DNA from 3 places in the Kurthia sp. 11kri321 genome. Region 3 is predicted to be linked to each of the others. Evidence: riboswitches for the same ligand, from Rfam matches in the RefSeq annotation. Region 3 holds a riboswitch; each other region holds the start of a gene.
What was found. A riboswitch is a leader RNA that binds a small molecule or an ion and turns the genes downstream of it on or off. The one in region 3 is predicted to bind cobalamin.
Positions count from the first base shown of each region.

Region 1: it holds a riboswitch for cobalamin, as region 3 does, so the genes downstream of both, ASO14_RS08810 ((2Fe-2S) ferredoxin domain-containing protein) here and metE (5-methyltetrahydropteroyltriglutamate--homocysteine S-methyltransferase) in region 3, are expected to answer to the same signal.
Region 2: it holds a riboswitch for cobalamin, as region 3 does, so the genes downstream of both, ASO14_RS07230 (Ig-like domain-containing protein) here and metE (5-methyltetrahydropteroyltriglutamate--homocysteine S-methyltransferase) in region 3, are expected to answer to the same signal.

Region 1 covers NZ_CP013217.1:1,704,387-1,712,642, reverse strand. Annotated here, with positions in the region: gene cbiQ (cobalt ECF transporter T component CbiQ) at 1-573, opposite strand, end outside; gene ASO14_RS08820 (energy-coupling factor ABC transporter substrate-binding protein) at 560-853, opposite strand; gene ASO14_RS08815 (energy-coupling factor ABC transporter permease) at 853-1,533, opposite strand; cobalamin riboswitch at 1,725-1,911, opposite strand; cobalamin riboswitch at 2,139-2,319, shown strand; gene ASO14_RS08810 ((2Fe-2S) ferredoxin domain-containing protein) at 2,476-2,850, shown strand; gene cobJ (precorrin-3B C(17)-methyltransferase) at 2,850-4,481, shown strand; gene ASO14_RS08800 (sirohydrochlorin chelatase) at 4,493-5,404, shown strand; gene cobK (precorrin-6A reductase) at 5,401-6,156, shown strand; gene ASO14_RS08790 (precorrin-8X methylmutase) at 6,159-6,854, shown strand; gene ASO14_RS08785 (cobalt-precorrin-5B (C(1))-methyltransferase) at 6,854-7,966, shown strand; gene ASO14_RS08780 (bifunctional cobalt-precorrin-7 (C(5))-methyltransferase/cobalt-precorrin-6B (C(15))-methyltransferase) at 7,950-8,256, shown strand, end outside.
Region 2 covers NZ_CP013217.1:1,400,266-1,408,521, reverse strand. Annotated here, with positions in the region: gene ASO14_RS07250 (ECF transporter S component) at 1-575, opposite strand, end outside; gene ASO14_RS07245 (ABC transporter ATP-binding protein) at 568-2,223, opposite strand; gene ASO14_RS07240 (energy-coupling factor transporter transmembrane component T) at 2,196-3,077, opposite strand; gene ASO14_RS07235 (DUF4430 domain-containing protein) at 3,082-3,993, opposite strand; gene ASO14_RS07230 (Ig-like domain-containing protein) at 4,075-5,619, opposite strand; cobalamin riboswitch at 5,744-5,925, opposite strand; gene ASO14_RS07225 (transcriptional regulator) at 6,051-6,212, opposite strand; gene ASO14_RS07220 (cyclase family protein) at 6,418-7,176, opposite strand; SAM riboswitch class I at 7,249-7,352, opposite strand; gene ASO14_RS07215 (NAD(P)H-dependent flavin oxidoreductase) at 7,418-8,256, opposite strand, start outside.
Region 3 covers NZ_CP013217.1:1,876,733-1,884,988, reverse strand. Annotated here, with positions in the region: gene ASO14_RS09590 (methyl-accepting chemotaxis protein) at 1-857, opposite strand, end outside; gene ASO14_RS09585 (HAMP domain-containing protein) at 1,195-2,412, opposite strand; gene metE (5-methyltetrahydropteroyltriglutamate--homocysteine S-methyltransferase) at 2,694-4,997, opposite strand; cobalamin riboswitch at 5,150-5,329, opposite strand; gene ASO14_RS09575 (TetR/AcrR family transcriptional regulator) at 5,866-6,447, opposite strand; gene ASO14_RS09570 (glucose 1-dehydrogenase) at 6,672-7,406, shown strand; gene ASO14_RS09565 (LacI family DNA-binding transcriptional regulator) at 7,611-8,256, shown strand, end outside.

The sequences.
Region 1 (8,256 bases), 170 kb from region 3:
GAACCAGCGGCGCTTTTTTTGATAACCAAGACGGGATTGCTGGGCTTCATAAATCGCCTGCATACTTTGTAAAAAGACAAAAATAAATCGGTAAGTAAGTTCACATAATTCGATAAAAATAATTGGTATTTTCAATTGACGCATCGCATATGTGATAGCACTAATCGGCGTTGTCAGTGCAATAAAATAAAGACAACTAATACTTGCGAGCACCGAGAAAAAAAGGTGAAACGCTGTATCGACACTCGCTTTTCCGATAAAAAGCTGTACACTTCCAAATGACATACTCCAATAGTGAGGAGGAAGTGTAGACGTTGTAAATGAAATAAGAATCGAAAAAATACTTGTCAGCAAAAAGAAACCAGGCAAAAGAAGTAATTTACAATAGAGTGATAATGGTATTTTAGCGGCAAATAAAATAAAAGTACTCATTACGAAAAACGTAATGAGTGAAATAAGTACATCCTTTGTGATGACAGCGAATAGCAAAAAACTCAGTGCCAATACCATCTTCTCTAAAGGATGTACGTTGCTTAAACGATTCGTATAAGCATATTGATCAATTGGAATCATGCGAAACCTTTTCTTTTTTCGTACGACCACGCATTAAACCGAAGAAGTAGCCGATAAAACCTGCACCAATTGCCGCTTGTAGTGCAAATAATAAACTTTCGATTTCGCCACTTGGTGGTTCCCAAATGCTCGAGAACCATGGTTCATAGCTTTTGTCGATTTCGGTAATGGCTGCCTCTGCTTCACCATCCGCACCGCCAAATTCAGCACCCTTTTGAATAAATAAAGGGAAGATGGCAAGGGCGATGACGATGAAAAGGAAGAATAGGTTCTTTTTCATTATTTAGCTGCCTCCTTTTTCTTCGTAAAAATATTTAACATACGTAACTCTGCCACATTGTATTTTCGTAAGAAGTTCATAACAATGACCGTTAATAAACCTTCACTAATCGCAAGTGGAATTTGTGTGAATGAGAAAATACTTGCGAATTTTGCGAATGAAGCAAGCATGCCGCCCGCTTCTGATGGGAAGGCAAGTGCTAATTGGAATGATGTAATTGTATATGTACCGAGATCACCAAGCATTGCGGCTAAAAAGACAGCAACGGAGAATGACCAACCTGCTTTTTGAGCGCCTTTGAATACATACCATGCGATAATTGGACCAGCAACTGCCATTGAGAAGGCATTTGCGCCAAGTGTTGTAAGACCGCCATGTGCAAGTAGTAATGCTTGGAATAGTAAGACGATTGAACCGACAACACTCATCGCCAGTGGTCCGAATAATACAGTACCTAAGCCGACACCTGTTGGATGTGAACAACTACCTGTAACCGATGGAATTTTTAATGCGGATAATACGAAAGCGAAAGCCCCAGATAATCCAAGCATCATCTTCGTTTCAGGATGTTCTTTTACAGTTTTTCGAATCGAACGAATCCCCATAATGATAAATGGTAGGGAGATGGCCCACCAGAAAATCGCCCACTCAATCGGTAAAAAGCCTTCCATAATGTGCATCGCATTCGCACGATTTGGCACGATTAAGAGAATGGGTAAAAAATAAACTAGCTTTAATAATTTCTTCAACACGTTCAAACGTCCTCCTTTTTCTTTGAGAATGTGCACAAAAAAACCTATTCTACAATATAGAATAGGTTAAAAAAGACATAGCAAAAAAAGCTGTCTTTCATACGCCTATCCTCGTAGGGTGAAATCAATCTTCGGTGGCAGGTCTCCTGGCTTCGCCTCATCATGTATCAACACCTTCCCGTTCATTGAACAGTGGCATATCGTTCATACACTCCGCTTCACAGTTGCGGGACAGCATCGGATTTACACCGATTTCCCTTTTAAGTAAGTTCATCAAAAACTTACACCATCGAATCGTTAAAATTATTTGATATTTCTAAAAAAGCTTATCATAAAACGCTAAATTTTGACAATACGTATTTTTTTTAACAAAAATTTTTTATGTAAGAATACTGGATAAATGCAGAGATTTCAGTGTTTTTTCAAGGTAAATAAACTTTAATAATATTCTATCAAAATGAATTTTCAGAAAAGTGTCTTGAAAGTTAGACAAATTATGGTTATGATTATAACCAAGATTTTGAAATTACATATAACGATTGTATTTTAGGAGTGCCTATTATTTTTAGGTTAAAAGGGAAAATGGTGAGATGCCATTACAGCCCCCGCTACTGTATAAGTGTCGAAACAGTCAGATCCATTGGCGAATTGCTGAGAAGGGACTGCGTTCGGATACACTTGAGTCAGGAAACCTGCTTCTAAAATCGGACAAACTTTTCGGTGGGAAGAGATTTGGACAAACTAGTAGTTGGGCTACGCTTATTTCGCTATGCCAATTTTTAGGATGTTCAACCTCTATTCGCCTAGAATAGAGGTTTTTTGTTTGCGCAAAAGCGGATCGTTCGGATACATACGAGGGGGATGTTAGAGATGACAACTTGGAATTTGAATGGTGTGCAATCACACGTATTAATTTGTAATGGTAGTAGCTGCATGCGTAAAGAGGGAGAAGAGATTACACAAAAAATTCGTGCAGAAATTACAGCACGTAACTTGGATGAACAGATTCATACATCACGTACACGTTGTAACGGGCGCTGTAAAGATGCATGTGTTGTTGTGCATTATCCAAAAGGCGATTGGTATAGCATTACGTCAGAAGAAGAAGCGACACGTTTTGTAGCGCAACTTGCAGGCGAGCAAAAAACGGTTGTACCGCGTATTACATTTGAAAATGGCGCGTTCGTTCGTAATGAAGATACACCAGCGATTAAGGGGATTTCAAAAGTGAAGGAGGAAGTTTAATGACACAACAAGGAAAATTGTATGTCGTTGGCTTCGGTCCTGGAGACTTTCAGCATATTACGAATCGTGCAGTAGAGGTATTAAAATCATGTGACGTTGTCATCGGTTATAAAACTTATGTCGATTTGATTCAAGATTTAATTACAGCGACAGCCGTAATTAGTACAGGGATGACAGAAGAAGTGTCGCGTGCGCAAGAAGCAGTAAGACAAGCAGAGGCAGGTAAGTCCGTTGCCGTAATTTCAAGTGGCGATGCAGGTGTGTATGGTATGGCAGGGCTTGTGTACGAAGTGTTAATTGAACAAGGTTGGACGGAGAAAACAGGTGTACCGATTGAGATTGTACCAGGGATTTCAGCAATTAATTCATGTGCATCACTACTAGGCGCACCCGTCATGCATGATGCTTGTACGATTAGTTTGAGTGACCATTTAACACCATGGGATCTAATTGCAAAACGAATTGAAGCAGCTGCGATGGCAGACTTCGTTATTGCTTTTTATAACCCGAAAAGTGGTCGTCGTACACGTCAAATTGCGGAAGCACAGCGCATTTTACTGATGTATCGTCATCCAGATACGCCTGTAGGTCTAGTGAAAAGTGCTTATCGTGAGACGCAGCAAATTCAGATGACGACGCTACAAGAGATGTTGGAACACGATATTGGGATGTTGACGACCGTTGTCATTGGGAATTCGTCGACATTCATGTATGACGGGAAGATGATTACACCGCGTGGTTATCAGCGTAAATATACACTTGGTGAAGAAAAACAACCGTTAAAGCCGCATCAGCGTTTGAAAAAAGAAGCAGAACCATGGGCGATGGATCAGGAAACAGGAAAGTCATACGCGCCACAAGCGATTGCTACAGTGGAGCCGAAAAAGCTTGAAGTAGATACGTTAGCACTTGCAGAGGAAGCGCTTGGCTATCTTGGTGGAACCGTTGTTGAACCGAAACAATATGTTCACCAGAAGATGGAGGCAATTTTCGAGTTTGCGGTCAGCCCAGGCGTAGCGAATAAGAAGATTACACCACAGCAAATGCTTGTATTGGCTGAAGTAGTTGGTGAAAAAGGTTCGATGGAATATACGCCAGACCATGAATTTATTCTTCGTATTCCAACCACATCACCTGAACGTATTACCGATCGTTTGCGAGAAGTCGGTCTCATAATCGCACCGGTTGGCGATGTTGTGAAAATGAAGGCATGTGATTTCTGTGACGGTGAAAAAGCCGATGCGATTCCATATGCAGATGCACTGCAAGAGGCATTTGGTGGAATGAGCTTACCGAAAACATTGAATATGGGTTTTAATGGCTGCGGAATGGCTTGTTATAAAGCAGTGATGGATGATATCGGAATTGTTTACCGAAAAGGTGCATTCGATGTCTTTATCGGCGCAAAACCTGTCGGACGGACAGCGCACCCGGGTCAACCTGTAGTTGAGGGACTAGACAAAGAACAGTTAGTACCTCTTGTAGAATCGATTATTCAAGAATACAAAGCAAATGCGCATCCGAATGAGCGCTTATTCAAATATTTTAAACGTGTGAAGAAGATTGGAAACTTTATTTATCAAGATCTCACACCAAAAATCAAAATTGCCCCTGCACCTTGTGGGGATTAGGAGTGTTGAAGATGAAAACAGCAGTATTAATCGTAGGTCATGGTAGTCGTCTACCAGCAGGAAATGAAGAAGTACGTCAATTTGCAAAGCGTATTGAAGCGCAATTACCAGAACAATTATTAGTGGAAACATGTTTTTTAGAATTTGAAAGTCCAAATATTGCACAGGGAATGAAGGCGTGTGTCGAGCGCGGCGCAGAAAAAATTATTACGATTCCAATTATGCTTTTACAAGCAGGGCATTCAAAAATTCATATTCCAATGGCGATTGATGAAGCGAAAGAATTGTATCCACATGTATCGATTACATATGGTCGTCCATTAGGCATTCACCCAAGTTTAATTGATATTTTAGAGTACCGTTTAGCAGAGAGTGGTTTTGTAAAAGACGAACAAGATGAAGATACGACGGTCTTATTAGTAGCACGCGGCGGTAGTGACTTAGATTCAAATAGTGATGTTTATAAAATTGCGCGCTTATTATCAGAGCAAATTGGTGTGCGTAATGTAGAGCCTGCGTTTATGGGTGTGACCTATCCAACAGTGGATGAGGGGATTGCACGTTGTGAAAAATTAGGTGCGAAAAAAGTATATATGCTACCGTACTTCTTATTTACAGGTATCTTAATGGAGCGTATGACCGATTGGAAAGCGCGCTATGATACGGAATACGACATGGATATTACATTATGCGAATACTTTGGCTACCATTCATTACTTGAAAAAGTGGTGATTGAGCGTATTGAAGAGGCGTTAGCTGGCGATGTGAAAATGAACTGCGATACGTGTACATATCGTATTAATGCATCTGAATTTGTCGACCATCATCACCATCACGACCATGATCATGGGCATCACCACCATCATCACCATCACGACCACAGTCATGACCATGCGCACGAACATAAGGAAGTGCATCAATAATGTTTTTTCTAGCAGGAACGAGTGATGCGCGTGCGTTAGCTGTTCGACTGAATAACCATCACGATGTTTTAGCAACAGTAGTGACAGATTCAGCGGCTGCGAGTTTGCAAGCAGAGGGAATTGCGACACATGTGGGGCGCTTAACAGCAGAAGAGATGGCTGAAAAAGTGACAGCACGCGGTGATCAAATCATTGTCGATGCAAGTCATCCCTATGCAGAAGAAGCATCAAAAAACGCACAACAAGCGGCACAGTTAGCAGGTGTCCCGTATTGTCGCTACGAACGGATGTCTGAAGATTATGAAAGCGACTTAATTACAGTTGTTGAAACATATGAAGAAGCAGCGCTTGAAGTGAAAAAGCGTAAAGGGAATGTGATGTTGCTGACGGGGAGTAAGACGCTACAAATTTTCACGAAGCATTTACTTGGTGAAGAAAGTATTACATTAATCGCACGCATGTTACCGCGCATTGACAATATGGAAAAATGCGAAGCACTTGGTTTACCGCAAAAGCAGATTATTGCGATGCAAGGACCGTTTACAGCAGAGCTAAATACGGCGTTATACAAACAATACGATACGACATTGATGATTACGAAAGAGAGCGGGAAGGTTGGTTCGGTTGATGAAAAAATCACGACAGCTTTAGCACTTGGAATTGAAGTGATTTTGATTGCACGTCCGAAAATGGATTATCCGAATATGTTCCGTAACTTTGATGATATTGAGCAATTTATAGGAGGCATTTGATCATGACAAATGAGCAACAAGAAAAAGAATTATTTATTAATACCGACAACTTTAATACGGATTTCACACCTTTAACAGTAGAGCCGAACCGTATTTATGAATATAGTTTTGAAACGATTTTAGAAGAATATGGTCCGCATGATTATTCAGAAGATGAGTGGTCAATTATTCGTCGTATCGTGCATGCATCAGCCGATTTTGAATTAGGAAAAAGTGTCATTATTCATCCAGATGCGATTCGTGCAGGCATTGAATCGATTCGTGCTGGACGACCTGTGATTGCAGATGTACAGATGATTCAAAGTGGTTCAGGTCGTAAACGATTCCAAAAACATGGTGGCGACTTGTATTGTCATATTGCAGACGAAGATGTATCGAAAATGGCGAAGGAACATAATACGACGCGTGCGATTATTTCGATGCAAAAAGCAGCGCGCTTACATGAAGGTGGTATTTATGCGATTGGGAACGCACCAACTGCATTACTAGAACTGATTCGTCTCATTCGTGAAGGAATTGCAAAGCCCGATTTAATCATTGGTATGCCGGTTGGTTTCGTATCAGCAGCTGAATCAAAAGAGGAATTATCGAAAGTGACAGAAGTGCCTTTCATTACGAATTTAGGTCGTAAAGGCGGTAGTACGGTAACCGTTGCGGCACTAAATGCGATCTCGATTTTAGCTGATCGCCAAGACTAATGGAAAAGAAGAAGAAAAAAGACCCGAAAGATATGCGCCACGGTTATACAACGGGTGCATGTGCTACTGCAACAACGAAAGCAGCTCTAATTGCTTTACTTTCGGGTGAAGAACAAGAATCGGTGACGATTTTTTTACCGGTTGGAAAATATGCCACATTTACGATGGAGCATACCGTACGAGAAGGAGAGGCTGTTCGTTGTGGCACGATTAAAGATGCAGGAGATGATCCTGATGTGACGCATTTAGCACTGATCGAATCGACTGTATCTTTTATTGAAGGTGATGCCATCGTTTTAGATGGTGGTGTCGGTGTAGGACGTGTAACAAAACCAGGGCTTCCTGTGCCTGTTGGAGAAGCAGCGATTAATCCTGTACCGCGTAAAATGTTAGAGGAAGTTGTGAAAGAGACACTCGAACATTTCGGCGTGAAGCGAGGTGTGAAAGTCGTCATCTCGGTTCCAGCTGGTGAGGAGTTGGCGAAAAAGACATTGAATGGTCGCTTGGGAATTGTCGGTGGTATTTCCATCTTAGGAACGAGAGGAACAGTTGTACCGTTTTCAAGTGCAGCTTATATGGCGAGTATTGCTGAAGCTGTTAGTGTTGCACATGCAGCAGGACAAAAACATTTGATTTTAACGACAGGTGGACGGAGTGAGCGCTATGCGATGGCGCTTTTTCCTGATTTAGCTGAAGAATGTTTTATTGAGATGGGTGATTTTGTCGGTCATGCATTGAAGCACTGTAAAATACATGACATTCCGCAAGTGACACTGGTCGGTATGATGGGGAAATTCTCAAAAGTGGCACAAGGGGTCATGATGGTTCACTCGAAAAGCGCGCCAATTAACTTTGAGTTTTTAGCAGAGCTTGCAGCAGAGAGTGGTGTGCCGCCCGCATTACAAGAAGAAGTGAGGCATGCGAATACGGCTTCGCAAGTAGGCGAGATTATGCTAGAACATGGCTATCAAGCCTTTTTTGATCGTCTTTGCATGGCATGTTGTCATGCGTCGATTCAACATGTGAAAGGAAACATCAATGTGAGTACCTACATTTATTCAATGAAGGGCGAGCAATTAGGAAGGGCTGAACAAATTGACAGCATCGATTAAATTAATCGGGATTGGTGATGGGGGAAAAGCTACCTTAAACCAACAAACAACCGAATGGATTGAACAAAGTGATGTATTAGTCGCAGGTGAGCGTGTTCTTGCCTTTTTCGATACATATGAAGGACAAAAAATCGTCATTAAAGGCGGTTTAAAACAAGTTGTGGAACAGATTCAAGCAGCTACAGGTAACATTGTCGTACTAGCTTCAGGCGACCCTCTTTTTTACGGAATTGGACAATATCTTTCGAACAAAATGCCATTAGAGATTTATCCGCATGTGAGTTCTGTTC
Region 2 (8,256 bases), 480 kb from region 3:
ATTGCTGTGATGATTTTAGAACCGTAGACAATCCAACTAAAGCCGTTACCAAGCGATAAAACCGTCCAAATATCCATGAGCATCGAATACATGATACCTGAGAAAATCCCGTAAAATAGTAATGAGATTTTTGATTCCATCCAGTTCGTTTTGCCGAGTAATCCAGCAATGTAGCCGAGAATACCGAGCGTGAACATTTGAAAAGGTGTCCAGGGACCTTGACCGAATAAGATATTCGACGTAACAGCAGATACAGCACCCGTTAAAAAACCTGCCTCTGGACCGAGTTTAAAACCGGTAATCGCCACAAGCGCTGTCATCGGTTTAAAAGCAGGAATAAAGGCGAATGCTGCACGTCCTGCCACCGTAATTGCCGACATCACTGCGATAATTAATACTTCTCTCGCATCGGGTTTTCGTCTTTCAAATGATAAAAAGAAAGGAATACAAGAAAATACCATGACAAACATGGAGATTAAATTGTATTTTCCATCTTCTAATAAAGTAGCTCCAATTAAAATCCCAATAGGAATAATCACAAAAAAGATAATGAGTGAAATCACCTTTTTAGACATGTGTCATCACCTCTTGTTGAGATTGACAACGTGCAATTAACTGCTCTGTCGTTATAACATCTTCAAATAATTGACGACACATACGATTCGTCGCAGTCGTATAGAAGTGATTACCACTGTAAAAGGCAGCTGGTGTTCCTTTTGCGACGATTTCACCGTCAAAGAACATCGCACAAGACGTTGCATGTTCAGCCGAGAATTCGACATCATGCGTCACCATTAAAATTGATGTACCTTGTCTTTGTAAATCATGTAGAATACGAGCTAATACTTGTTTAGATTCACCGTCTAGCCCTTTCGTTGGCTCATCCAGTACTAAGATTTTTGGGTTTTTAAGTAGTACTTTTCCAAGTGCGACTTTTTGCTGCTCACCACCGCTTAAATCATATGGATGTTGAGCCAGTAGATGGCGAATTTGAAGTAAGTCAATTACGCGATCAATAGCTGTTTGATCTTTTGACATCATGGCAAGTTCAAGTTGCACTTCTTTTTCGACAAGCAATGTTGTCGGATCTTGCGGTAGCATCGAAATCATACCTTGATATAAATCTTTTTTTGCATATTTTTTAAGTGGCTTATTAAAGATTGTTACTTTTCCGCGATGTGGCTTTAATAGCCCCGTTATTAAGCCGAGTGTTGTGGATTTACCCGTCCCGTTTCCACCGACAATACTTAGAAATTCACCTTGATGGAGCTGGAAATTCAACCCTCGAATTAAATCTTCTGCATGACGGTCATAGCGAAACCATACATCTTGTACATCTAGTACGACTTCACCAGAAGGCTCTGCTTCTTGAATTTGCTTATGATCTGCTTCATAGTGCTTTTCAAGCCATGTGCGTCCGTCACGAATCGTTAAAGGTGTTTCATCTGATTGCTTGAGTGCATGATGTACACGAAGCGGTGTTGGCAAACCAAGCAACATTGGATGATGTGCATCAACATGACGTAAACGTGTAGCCGCTTTAATCGGTGTATCATTTGCGATAATTTCACCTGCATCTAAAATAATGACACGATCTGCAATCGGATATACTTCCTCTAATCGGTGTTCAACCAGCACAATCGTTAAACCGAGTTCTTTATTGAGCTTTTGAAGTGTTGCGATAAATTCACTCGCTGCAATCGGGTCGAGTTGTGATGTAGGTTCATCTAGAATCAGTAGTTGTGGTTGCATCACCATAATACTCGCTAAATTGAGCAGCTGTTTTTGACCACCTGATAAGTCTGTTGTATTTTTTCGGAACCATGTTTGAATACCGAAGAAGCTTGCCATTTCAGCAACGCGACGACGGATTGTCATAGAATCGTAACCCAGATTTTCAAGACCAAAGCTCAATTCATGCCATACTTTATCCGTTACAATTTGTAGTTCAGGTTTTTGAAGTACATAACCGATTTGACTGGCTGCTTCACGCTGAGGCAAGTCTTGTAAAGCGACACCATTGAAATGAATCGTTCCAGACATTTGACCATGTGGCGTTAATTCACGTTTTAAATGCTTTAATAATGTACTCTTACCACATCCTGATGTTCCGCATAATACGACGAATTCACCTGCTTCAATTTCAAGAGAGATGTCTTTTAAAGTTGGTTTTGTTGCAAGTGGGTAACTAAACGTTAATTGATTGATTTCAATGAGCGCCATTTGAATGCCTCCAGTACTTCAATAAAAATAGGTAGTGACACGAGTATACCATAACTAATGGTCATGAAAATCATCGGACCATCCCAGACGATTGGTGAGAACGTTGGATAGTAGTAGAATTCATTCCAACCGAAATAGCTACATAGCAGTTGAATGATAAATAAAATGAAAATACCGCTGAGTGCAAATCCATCTAATCGATCAAAGCGAAATAATGAAAAAGTTGAGCGCCCCTTTAATCCGTAGCCGCGTGCTTTCATCGAATCGGCTGTTTCAATTGCATTTTCTAAAGCCCAAGAGATAAGGATGGATAAAATACGAGTTCCAGCTTTAATACGATGCCAAACCGAACCTGAACTAGGGTCCATGCCAATCGCACGTTGCGCATACATAATCTTCTTAATTTGATGACCGAATAGAGGTACAAGGCGCATCGTTAATGAGATCAGTAATGCCACAGCAGGGGATACTTTCGTAAATAAATATAAAAATTTATCAGATGTCATGACCGCATTAAATGCACTAAACCAAAAGATAATGGCGATTAACATGACAGAAGCAGCAAATCCATAAACAATAGCTTCGACTGTAATCGGTTGTTCGTTGATATAGAGAATCGCTGTTTCGCCTTCATGAATGAGTAAAGGGTTTAAAATAGCTGCTACCAACATGAATGGAAGCAGCCATTTAATCGATTTCAAAAAACTTTTCTTTAATAAAAGAAAGCTTGTGACAGTTGCACCCGTAAAACTAATCATCAGAAGAATAGGATGCATGTAAAACATCGTTAAACCAATAACAGCGAAAAAGTAACTGAAAATAACGAGCGGGTGAAAATCATGAAGTGATTTCATCTAACTACCACCCTAAGTCCGTTCCACCATTAGTTGTATATTGCAACTCAATGCGGTCACCATCTTCAAGTTCATAATTACCTACGCCAACAGGTGCCTTTACACCGTTAACTGTATACATCCAGCCACTTAATGAACCTGCTTGTTTTTCGTTTATATGATTAATCCCGATAATATAAATACCGTACATTGGATTTTTTTCGTAATTAATATAAATACCGTATTTTGAACGTAGTTTTGAAATGGCATCCCAAGCTGTATCGCCTTCTTTAATTTCAATTTTTGCGTTATTTAATAGTACACCACTTGCTGGTACATATTTTTCACTTTGTAGGTTTTTCGGTAATAGCTCATAATGATCAGGATTTAGTAATGTGCGCATGCCAATTGTAATCGTTGCATATTCTTTTTTCGCTGGTTTTTCTACAGGTTTTTCAGGTGTTGACGGTTTTGGTGTCGATGGCTTCGGTGTAGAAGTCGTTGTCTCTGGTTTTTTCGTTACCGTCGTTTCTTTTTTCGGTTCGTCTTTTTTGACTGGTTTTTCTGTTTTTGTTGGTTGTTCTTTAGAGGTATTATTAGATGTTGTTGTTTCCTTTTTTGCCTCTGGTTTTTGTGTTTGAGATGGTGTCGATGTTGATTTCTCCACTGTAGAAACGGACGAATTCGTTGACGTTGTCGTGTCGTTTTCAGATGTAGCAGCCACTTCTTTCGTTACAGAACCTTTATCATCTTGCGCCGTTTCTTTTGTTTCTTCTTTTTCTTTTTCTTTTGCTTTTTTCTGTTCTTCGTCATTTAGAACAACGACTTTTTTTGCTTCTTCCTCTTGCTCATTTTCATATTGCTGTGCGGTTTGCACTTTACAGCCTGTTAAAAGTAAGGTTGCAGATAGCGCAAATAGTATAATTTTACTTTTCATGTTGTCCCTCCTTTTAAGATAGCAATAGGGCTGTTCCAAGATTTACATCTTAGAGCAACCCTTATTCGCTATGTGTAAATCTTATTTACTTTTTACTGTAACTGTAACGGATTTACTTGTGTAATTTGATTTTTTCGCATACACTTTTACTTTTGTTTTTTCTTTTAATGTTGGTACTTTAATTGAGAAAGAACCTGTTTTTGTGCTGGCAGTTGTTTTATATGTTTTGTTTCCAATTTTCGCATATACTGTTGCACCTTTTGTTGTTGATCCGGTTACTTTTTTAGCGCCTTTTACAAGCTTACTTACTTTTGGTGTTGCAGGTGTTAAACGATCAGCCACTTTTTGTGTAATGGCTTTGCTCTTATTACCAGCTAAGTCAGTTACATAGAATTTCACTGTCGCATTGGCTTTGAACGCAGTTTTTACTGGATATGAGAATTTACCTTTTGCATCTGCTTGAACTGCTGCTAATTTTTTCGAACCATTATAGATTGTAACCGTTGCATATGGTTCTGTCGTACCTGAAATTGTTTTTGTTGTGTTCGCCACTTTTGTAACACTTAATGATTTTGGTGCAGTTGTATCATACTTTAAAGAAGAAGCTTTTGCATCTGCTAAATCAAAGAATGTATTTTTATCTGATGCATAACGATCATACGCAACAAGACCTAACATTGCACTTGTTGTTGCAAATAGTTGTGGACTTTTTTGATCTGGTGTTGTTTTAAAACCACCTGTTTTTGCATCAAAGTTTAATAACATATTTGACACAGCCCAGTGACCATTTTTAATAAATGAACGTGCCGTTTTTGGATTAATACCATTCTCTGTTAGAGCGATGACCACTTGAGCTTGTGAATCGACACTATTACCGCCCCATGGATTATAACCTGCAACATCTGTTAATTGGCTTGACATATAATCTAAACCTTTACGAATTGACGCTTTGACAGCTGGATCTGAATCATAGTTCGCAAGTGCGCTTAACACCATCGCAGCCATGTCGACACTCACGCCATTTTCAACATCTTCAGCCCAAGAGAAGCCACCATTTTCAAATTGTGTACTTACTAAATAATCAACCATAGATTTACGTGAGAAATCAGCGTATTTTGCACCTGCTGGGAAGCTATAATCTTTCGCTTCTAAAGCACGTAATACATATAAATAATCTGTGATGTATAAACTTTTCGCTGCTTTACCTGCGACTAATTTATCACCTAATAAGTTAATTAAGTTATAACCCGCAACATTTTTCGGATCTTTACCGATTGCAGTAATCGCTAAAATTATTTTTGATAATGCGCCTGGCGAACCATTAAATTGACCTTTTTGCTTCTTTAATTCACGTTCAACATCTTTATAGAATGTTGTGTAGTAATCTTTACTTACAGCGTAATTTGAACGCGCAAAATTAAGTACTGCATCTGAACTTTGGTAAGTTGGTGTTGATACATCTGGTAATGAATAATAATAGTTCGATGTTGCTTTTAATGTATTCGCTACATCAACTTTTTTAACTGTTGGTACTTTTGCTTCTGCTTGTAAAGCCGTTGCTGGTACAGCTGAAACGACTAAAGCTGCTGATAATGTTGCTGGAATCACCCATTTTGATTTAAACATAAAAATAACCCCCAAATTGTTTTGATTTGGAGGATTAGCTAACACGAAAAGCTCACGTTCTAAAGACATGAAGAATTATGTAACAATATTTATACTTACGTGCGTCTAATCCACCCCTCGAAGATTGAAACGAATGATGAAAGCAGGTCTCCTGGCTCTATGATCACATTACTTTGACAACTTCCCGTATAAACACAGTGTTTATATGTCATTTCATCCCATATTACAGTAGCGGGGCTGCATCGGATTTTCACCGATTTCCCTATTATCTAGCCTAAAACTAGCACTCTCATCTGAAAGAATATTCAATTATCTTAATAGAAAGTATTCCATACTCTATAAAAAAAGTAAATAACTTTTCATAAAAGAAGGTCTTAGGACATACAAAAACCTCTACTTTACACATTAAGTGGAAAATAGAGGTTTAATACCTAGCTAATCTCTTGAATTGTGGCGTCTCTCTTATACTCATTAAATGCATACAATTGCTCCTCTGTTAATTGTTTGACATATAAATGGTAATTCATCGACTCCAACCCATAATTTTCGCAAGCCTGACAATATATTTGATAACCTTCCATAAAGTGTTCCATTGAACATCTCTCCTTTTGTTATATAACAGTTTTATTTGTTGTACTTAATATATAACAGATGAAAAAAGATGTCAACTCATTTTCTGAAAATTCAACGAAAATATTTGGTTTACATAATAATATTATTTTTGAAACAAAAAACACCTTGAGATGACAAGGTGTTTCCACGACAAATGAGTCTGTATAGTTTAAGACAAATGAGCCTTTATTGATTCGGTGTAATCGCAAATGAGCGTACGGGAAAACCAGATGCTTTTTCAGGTTTAGCCACGATATTAAAGATAACTGCCCCTTTTGCCGGAAGTTGATCTAAATTCGTTAAAAGTTCGACTTGATACGTATCTTGTTCTAAAACGAAATACTCTGCGGCTAATGAGCCATGTTTTCGATATTCTTCACTCGAATCTGTATCAAATGTTTCATGACCAATCGCTTTAATGCCTCGTTCTTTGAATAAAAAAGATAATACTTCGACAGACCAACCTGGCACATGAGCCACGCCTGCTTCATCAATATTATTAAAGATATCATGGTCGGGCCAGCGCTTCGACCAGTCTGTGCGTAATGCGACAAATGAGTCGGCTTCAATGATGCCATTTTGATCCTCAAATGAGAGGATGTCTTCAATCGTTACCGTGTGACCTGGATTCTTTTGTACTTGAGCTGTAATATCTACAACAATAAGTGGCAGTACTAACTCCTGAAGATGAAGTTCCTCGATATAGCGTGTATCTCGTACAAAGTGTATCGGTGCATCAAGATGTGTTCCATACTGACCTGCAAAAGAAAATTGTTGTGCAAAAAAGCCATCATCATGTGTAAAAAGTGTATCGAATTTTGCTGGATTGAATGCATGGAAGTGAGGTGACTGGCTATTAAAGGTATGTGTCAAGTCCACCCATTTCTGCTTTTTCAATGTTTGTAATGCTTGTAAAACATCTTGCTGTAAAACCGATTCGCTCATAACATCACTCCTTTTTAATCTACAAAAAAACCTCTCCTGATAAGAAGAGGTTTTGAATAGTCAAAGGAACTCTTCTTATCTTTTAGCTTACGCTACAGGATTTAGCACAGTTCAATTTAACATTGTCTGTTGCTGAAGGGTCAACGGGCCAGTCCCTCGCCTTCTCTTGATAAGAGATACGATTTTTTTGTTAACTTCATATTACAGTAAGCAAATCGGAATTGCAACTGTTTTCTGAATATTATTTTATTTTTAGATTTAATTGCGTTCTTGCTTCTTCAATTTGCTTCTCAAATTGCTCAAATAAAGTTGCAACAGTTGGAATGGAATGAATGAAACCAATACTTTGACCTGCATATCCAAAACCATCTTGCTGCTCTTCGTAAATATAACGACGGTTTGCTGCACCGCTAATATACTCTTTTAATGCCTCGTATGTAGGCGTCTTTTGTTCAATTTCTAAAATTTCATCTGTGAATGGTGTGTGTAATACACGCGCTGGACCACCAATGGAACGTTTAATAACGACCGTATCCATTTCATCATGTTCAATCAATGCTTGTTTGTACAGTGGTGCTGCATCTACACATTCTTCTGTCGCAATAAAACGTGTCCCAATCTCAACTCCGTCTGCTCCTAGTGCAAAAGCAGATAAGATACCACGACCATCTGCAATGCCTCCTGAAGCGATTACAGGGATGTTGACAGCATCGACAACGCGCGGAACGAGTACATGTGTCCCTAAATCATTTAAACCGAGGTGACCACCGCCTTCTTGTCCAACAACGACAACAATATCTGCCCCTTTTTCTTCGGCCTTTAAAGCCAATTTAACAGAAGAAACGAGTACAAGCTTCTTCATATCGGTGTCTTTCACCATTTCTAATACAGGACTTGGATTTCCTCCTGTAATCGAAATGATTTGAATACCTTCTTCTATTGCTACTTGTACAAAAGGTTCGTAATGTTCACGGTGTCGTCCAATCGCAAAGTTCACACCAAAAGGACAATCTGTTAATGTGCGTGTTTTATGAATTTCTTTTCGTAAATCTTCTGGAGAATCTAAACTGAGTGCTGTCA
Region 3 (8,256 bases):
CTATTTGCTTGAATACTAGAAGCAGTTGATGATGAACGAATGGAATCTAACATACCACCAATTGTTTCACTCATTGTATTGAATTGCTTCGATAATTGTCCTAATTCATCATTTCCTTCTTTTAAACGAACAGAATAGTCACCTTCACTTACAAGAGCCATACTTTCTTTCATCTCTGTAATAGGACGGAATAGCTTGCTCATAAATGCGTATTGAATAGCACATACGAGTAATAGTAGTCCAATTAAAATGAAAATGGTTGTTTTGATTTTTTTATATTCACCATTTAAATAAGAACTTGCATCAAAATCGACCCCGTAATACGCAAACATTTCACCATTCTCATCAAAAAGTGGCTTTAAAACCGTCATCCATGTACCAAAATCATCAGAATAAATATCTGAAATTGTTTGTTGTTTTGTTTTTTTCATGTCGGCAATTGCGTCTGCAATCACTTTTGGTTGTGTATAGATATCGCCAATATGTAAATCTGACTTATCGAAATCATCCATTAAGAAGGTGGGGCCAGATATAACACTAGTACCCGCTCCATTCTCCAATTCCACTCCAAAAATATAACCTTGTGCAACTTGAGGTTGATATTGAGCTAGACGATCAAAGTGAGCCACTATTTCTTTTTGAATATTTTCGTCTTTAGTTTGAACTAATTTTTCTACATCTTCTGTTTTAATATCTTGTGACCAAGCTTTTACTGTATCTTTTGATACATTTGTAAGTCGATCGACAGTCGCATTCATACTCATAAAATAGTTAATAGTTGTCAAAATAATAGCTACTAAAATCGTAATAATTGAAGCGAATAAAATATTTTTCATTTTTAAAGATAATTTTCTCATGTTTACTCCTTTTTTGCATACATTTTATTGTAGTACTAATATAACATTACGGTCACTAAAAGTTAATACTTTATGCTCATTTGGAAAATTCGAAAAAAAATAAAAAATGGTATTTGTATAATTTAATGGATTTAAAAAGCATTATAATTATTTTTTTGGTGTAAAAATAAGTGTTTTTTAATATAAAACAAGGAAGAAAAATCCATTAAAACAATAAAAAAACAATGAAAATTTTTTAACGTAAGTAAATAAAATGATTTTTTTAGTTAAAAAAACACAAAAAAAGAACTTTCCTCTAATTAATGAGTCAAAGTTCTGTAAGTGAAAAATTAATATTTTAAGATAGTTGATTAGATATTTCAAAAAAGTTTTTATAAATCGCTGTATAAATTTTTTGAGAGAGTACTGGGTTATGAATAATTGCAATAATACCCTTGTATAGAACATCTTGGTTAGGTTTTTCTATATGAATCAATTCAGATAGAATTTCTTTTTCTGTAGTATTCATCCGTCCTCTTAAATTCATGCTATTTAACCATGTAGAGAGTGATAAAATCATATATGGATTAGCTAATTTAGCGATTTTTTGATGTTGTTCTTCTTTTAATAGTACTCGTCTAATATATGGGTTTAAATCTTTTTCGTTTTCTAAGAAAGAATGAATATCCATAGATAATAACATAGATTGTTTTGATAGTTGACCAAGGTTTGTTGGCTCCATACCATATAAATTTACAGGTTTTTTCTGTTGTTCGTCGAGTTGTGTTAATAAGATGTTTAGCTGTTTGGATAACTTGCCCAATTCATCTTCACTTTCCTTTAAACGAACAGAATAATCCCCTTTGTTCAAACGAGCGATTTTCTTTTGCATAATCGTAATCGGTCTAAATAGTCGATTCATAAAGATAAGCTGTATTAAACAAACAACAAGTAAAAGAACAACTAAAATAATAATCGTTGTTTTAATTTTATTATATTCGCCTAAAAGATATGCATTAGCATCAAAGTCTATTCCGTAATAGGCGAACATTTCACCATCTTTATTAAATAAAGGCTTTAAGACCGTAATCCATGTACCAAAACGATCGGTATAAATTTTAGAGTATGTTTGTTTTTTCGTTATTTTCATCTCAGCAATGGCATCGGCAATGACTTGTGGTTGTGTATAAAAGTCACCAATTAATAAGTCCGATTTTTCAAAGGCTTCCATGAGGAATGTTGGGCCTGAGATGACACTTGTTTGACTCCCATTACGCAACTCGACACCAAATAAATAGCCTTGAGCAACTTGCGGTTGGTAATTGGCTAATTTATCAAATTTTGCAATCATTTTTTTTTGTAGTTCTTCATCTTGTGTTGCAACAAGTTTTTCGACATCCGATGTTAATACTTCTTTTGACCATGCTTTCATCGTACGTTCTGAATCTGTAGAGAGACGACTCACTGTTGCATTCATATTCATGTAGTAGTTAATGGAAGTAATGATTAAAGAGACTAAAATCGTAATAATCGATGCAAATAAAATACTTTTAGATTTTAATGACAAATATTTCATTGAATCTCCCTTGTCTCGTGGAATAATAATATACATAACCATACCACTTTATACTAAAGAAGTTAATACTTTCGGTTCAATTTTCACTAATTAAAATAAAACAAAAAGTGTACAAATAAAATGATTAGCATGGTACATATTACTTTACGAAATTGATAGGATTTGATGCATACAAAAGATTTATAAGCATAAAAAGTAAAAACCCTTAGAATAATACATAATTCAATCATTCTAAGGGTTCTTTAGTTTTAAATTATTTTATATTAAAAATTTGAGGTGAGTTAAAGTGAAATAGGCTGTTTTTTAATCTGGCTTCTTAATTGCTTTGCAGCACTTACCATATTTTTTAGTGCGTCAACGGTTTCTTTTTCGCGACGTGTTTTAAGTCCGCAGTCTGGATTAATCCAAAATCTTTCTTTTGGAATGATATTCAAACTATCTTCTAAAATCGTATACATTTCTTCTACACTCGGTACCCGTGGACTATGAATATCATATACACCTAAACCAATACCATATGGATAAGGTGTATGTTGCAATGAGTGAATTAATTCACCGTGACTACGTGAAGTTTCTAGTGAAATAACATCTGCATCTAGTGCAACAATCGGTTCAATAAAATCATTAAATTCACAATAGCACATGTGTGTATGAATTTGCGTACTTGGTTGAACGGCAGCTGTAGCTAATTTAAATGCATTAATTGACCAATCTAGGTAATCTTGTTGACGCGACTGTCGTAATGGTAAACCTTCTCGTAAGGCAGGTTCATCGACTTGAATGATTTGGATACCACTTTCTTCGAGTGCAAGAATCTCTTTTTTAAGTGCAAGTGCAATTTGGATAGCGACTTTACTACGTTCGATGTCATCACGTACAAATGACCAATTTAAAATGGTGACCGGTCCTGTTAACATTCCTTTGACTAAACGATCTGTTTGTTCTTGAGCATCTATTGTTTCTTTAACAGTCATCGGTTCAAGCCATTCAATATCGCCATAAATAATAGGGGGTTTTACACAACGCGAACCGTAAGATACAACCCAAGCTTTTTTAGTAAATGCAAAACCAGCTAGTTTTTCTCCGAAATATTCCACCATATCTGTTCGTTCAAATTCACCATGAACTAATACATCTAAATCTAAATCTTCTTGAATTTTAATCCAGCGATTTGTTTCTGCACGTAATTGAGTTTCATAAAGCTCTGTTGAAATTTCTTTTTTACGCCATTGCGAACGTATTTTTTTGATTTTTTCTGATTGTGGAAAGCTTCCAATAGTTGTTGTTGGAAAATCAGGTAAGTGTAATCTGTTTTTTTGTGTAATAATACGTTCTTCGAAAAGCTGTGAACGATTAAAATCTTTCTTGTTAAGTTGTTTGATTTCTTGTGCAACAGTCGAGTTATTCCGAGATACATCGGTAGCAAGTTTTTCAATAACCATTAAATTTTCTTTTATTATAGATGGGGTTTCAAAAGATTGATTACGAATATAATAAGTGATATGACGCAATTCATCTAATTTTTCATCTGCAAATGCAAGTGCATTATATAAGACAGTTGGCAATGCTTTTTCAGCAGCGGTTGTGACAGGTGAATGTTGCAAATTACAAGAAGGTTGTAGCCACAATGCTTTTGGCGAAACTAATTGTAAGATAGCTTCAACTTTTTGTGTGACCTCTTTTAAAGGGCTGACCCAAATATCACGACCATTAATAATACCAGCAGCTAATACTTTATTTCCTGGGAAACTGTATTGCTTGATTGCTTGTAAATTATCTTTGTATCCATGAACAAAATCCAATCCAATACCTGCTACAGGTAGTTGTACAATTCTTTCGTATTGTGGAATTGCTTCAAAATAAGTGGAAATCATTAAATTCGCACCTGGTACATGATCAGCTAATTGTTGATAAATCACATCAATTAATTGTAGTTGTTCTTCGTCTAACTCTTGCGTGAACATTGGTTCTTCAAGTTGAATCCATTCAGCTCCTGCATCTACAAGTTGTTGAATTACTTGTTCGTAAAGTGGTAATAGTTGCAAAATAAAAGATGCGACTGTTTTTTCACAATAGCCTTTTGTTAGCTGAATAAAAGAGTATGGACCAATAAATGTTGGTTTTGGAGTTGTTGATAATACAGATTTTGCTTCATTGAATAAATCAAGTAAGTAGTTGTATCCTAATGATAGTTTTTGTTGTTCGTATTCTGGAACGATGTAATGATAGTTCGTATTAAACCATTTCGTCATTTCGCACGCAATTGTTGTGTCTGAGCCACGTGCCATCGCATAATATGTTTTCAATGAAGGTTCTGATTCTAATGTATGATATCTCTCGGGAATTAGGCGGAACATAAAAGCTAAATCTAACATACGATCATAATAAGTAAAGTCCCCGACTGTTATTTGTTCAATTCCTTTATCTTGTTGTTTTAGTAAATTTGCTATGCGTTGATTTTTTAATTCTTTTTCAAATTGACTTTCTGAAAGTTGTTGATTCCAAAATTGTTCTACTGTTCTTTTCCATTCGCGGTTTTCACCAATATATGGATATCCAATCGTTGTACTTGATACAGTTGTCATTATAAAAACCTCCTTTTGAATTTACATAAACCAAAATAAAAAGACTATTTCTTAAAGGAAATAGTCTGAAGCGTTATCTATGCATACTGAAAAAGAGGAATAATTTCCCCGTCTATGCGCACAGAACACCACCTATCTCCACGTAGGTATTTGGTGTGTACTAGAAGATGGCTGGTCTCCTGACTTATGTTCAACATTTTTCAAGCCTTCCCATTAAAGAACAGTGGCGTTGTTTGAAAAACTCCCAATTACAGTTGCGGGACAGTGGCGAATTTACATCGCTCTTCCCATTTAAACTTATTTTCATAAGTACCATTTCTTACACGTTATGTAATTAGAGATTACTATAACATAAAAATATTAGAATAAAAAGAAAAAGAGGAATATTCAGAAAAATATACAACTATTTCATCTGAGAGATTTAATTATTAGAAAGAAGTTAGGAAATAAAAAAGTAATGTATCTTAAACATGAAGAAGTGAACCAATAGGAACGTGTAGAAAACCACCTTCAGCAAAAATAGCTTGAGCTGAAAATTTTATAGGAAAGTAGTGATTAGAAGTTTGAATTTATATCCACATGCTACTGACTTAATGTAACGGAGAAAAAGAAGAATTCTGTACGGTTTTCAGGTAGCACTTCAGTTTGAAGAGGATGAGACATAACTGTGAAAATATCATCTTATATGAGCATGAAAAATCGGAATCGCGCTATGGCGAGGTTCCGGTTTTTCGTTGCGAACTCTAAAAGAGAAAAATGAAATGTTTTTTCTCATCCTCTTTTCTTCTGATGAATATTTAGTCATTTAAAAACTACATCCCAATTTTTAGACATATCTAAAAATTGGAGATGTAGTTCAATCATACTTTTATAAGACTTCAGCTTCTTGAAACACCTTGCTTTGCAAATAGGTTAGTTTTTTTGCCATGACTTCCGGTTTCTCTTTGAAATCTTGATTCATCCAATAAATAAAAAAGCCAAGACTTGCATATGTTGAGTAGTAACTAAGAGCAGGTACCTCAATCGGTAAGTCATCTTTTAGTGCAATCTCTTTACCGGTTAGTTGTACGAGGCTGTCACAAAAACGATTTTGAGAACCAGGCAGCATCTCTCCTTTAATAATGAGAGAGAAAATGAATTGATTTTGATAAATATATTCAAAAATAGCTAAGTGGAGTCGCTCATCTGTAGATGAAATTTTCCCCAGTGCTTGGTAACTCTCTCTAAAGTAGGTTAGTAGTTCTGTAAGATAATCATCAAAGATTGTGCAAAGAAGGTCATCTAAATCTTTATAGTGAGAGTAGAATGTAACACGATTACATGTAGCTTGCTGTGCAACTTCCGTTACTGAAAGTGAACGTAAATCATGTCCTTCTTTTAAAAGATGGATGAGTGCAGCTTTTAATTTTTTCTGTGTGCGTAAAATTCTACGATCTTGTGAAGAAGACATCAAATCATTCCTTTCATAATGTCATTATGCCATTATTTCCATTTAACAGAAAGTTTATAATTACCTAAATTAAGCTATGTGTGAACAAGTTGTGTTATAATTAATTTAAAATTAAATAGTTTATTATTAAAATATTTAGCGCTTTTCTATTGACAGTATGCATGAAAGTTTGTTAATTTACAAGTGTAGTTTATTTCTGAAAGATTTTAAGGAGGAGTTTTATAATGGCTCGTTTAGAAGGTAAAGTAGCAATTATTACAGGTTCAGCTCAAGGTATGGGAGCTGCACACGCAAAAAAATTCATCGAAGAGGGCGCTAAAGTCGTTCTTACGGACTTAAATGAAGAAAAAGGTAACGCATTTGCTGCAGAACTTGGCGAAAACGCTATTTTCGTAAAACAAAACGTTGCAAACGAAGAAGATTGGAAAAACGTTGTAGCGAAAGCTGAAGAAGCATTCGGTCCAGTAAACGTACTAGTAAACAATGCTGGTATCACTATGGCTAAATCAATCACTGATACTTCAGTAGAAGATTACCGTAAAATCGTTGAAATCAACCAAGTTTCTGTATTCTTAGGTATCAAATCAGTTGTTTCTTCAATGGAAAAAGCTGGTCAAGGTACAATCGTAAACATTTCTTCACTTAATGGTTTAGTTGGTGGCGCTGTAGGTTACACTGATACTAAATTTGCTGTACGTGGTATTACAAAAGCAGCAGCTCTTGAGTTAGCTCCTAAAAACATCCGCGTAAACTCTGTACACCCAGGTGTAATTGCTACACCAATGGTTGTTCAAGAAGATACTAAAGCAGCAGTTGAAGCATTCTCTAAAATGATTCCTATGGGTCGCGTAGCTGAGCCAGAAGAAGTTTCTAACTTAGTTCTTTACTTAGCTTCTGAAGAATCAAGCTACTCAACTGGTTCAGAATTCATCGTTGATGGCGGTATGTCAGCACGTTAATTCGTTTTACCAAACATTTATAGCTTCTATTGATTTTCTCCTATTGTATCTTGGGGTATTAGCAGGTAGAGAATCTTTAAAAGGAAGGATTGCGCATTGGCGTAGTCCTTCTTTTTATATAAAAATAGGTGTTTGACATGAGGATAAGAAGTCGTTATATTTATGTGGAACCGGTACCATATGAGTTTCAGAGGAGATGAAAAGATGCCGACAATTCGAGATGTAGCAAAAGAAGCGGGTGTATCTTCATCTACTGTTTCACGTTATCTAAATAAAAACGGGTATGTGAGTGAAGAGGCAAAAAAGTCGATTCACGCAGCAATCGAATTACTGCGTTATCGACCTAATGAAATGGCACGTTCACTTGCGACGAAGAAAAGCCAAATGGTGGCTTTGCTTGTGCCAGATATTACAAATCCTTTTTTTACAGAGTTAGCAAAAGAAATTGAAGAACAAGCCTATCAATACGGCTTTACAATGATTCTTTGTAATATTGGAAATGAACATGAAAAAGAAAAACAAATCATTGAACAATTGCAACAGCAGTATATTGCAGGATTATTTATTGCGACAAAGCAAATAGAAGCGAGTTACTATGAAAAGTTGCAAATTCCCATGGTCGCTGTAGACCGCGTTTTATCAGAGAAGATTCCGACAATCAAGACGGATCACTTCCTCGGAGGTCAAATAGCTTGCCAACACTTGATGGCTTGTGGCGTAGAGAATGTACTATGTATTCGAGCATCGAGTGAAGAGGATGTTGCAAATGAACGAATAGCAGGCTTTTATTCTTGCGCACAAACATTACAAATTGAAGAAGTGATTAGTGCATATGAAGTGGAAGCGACAA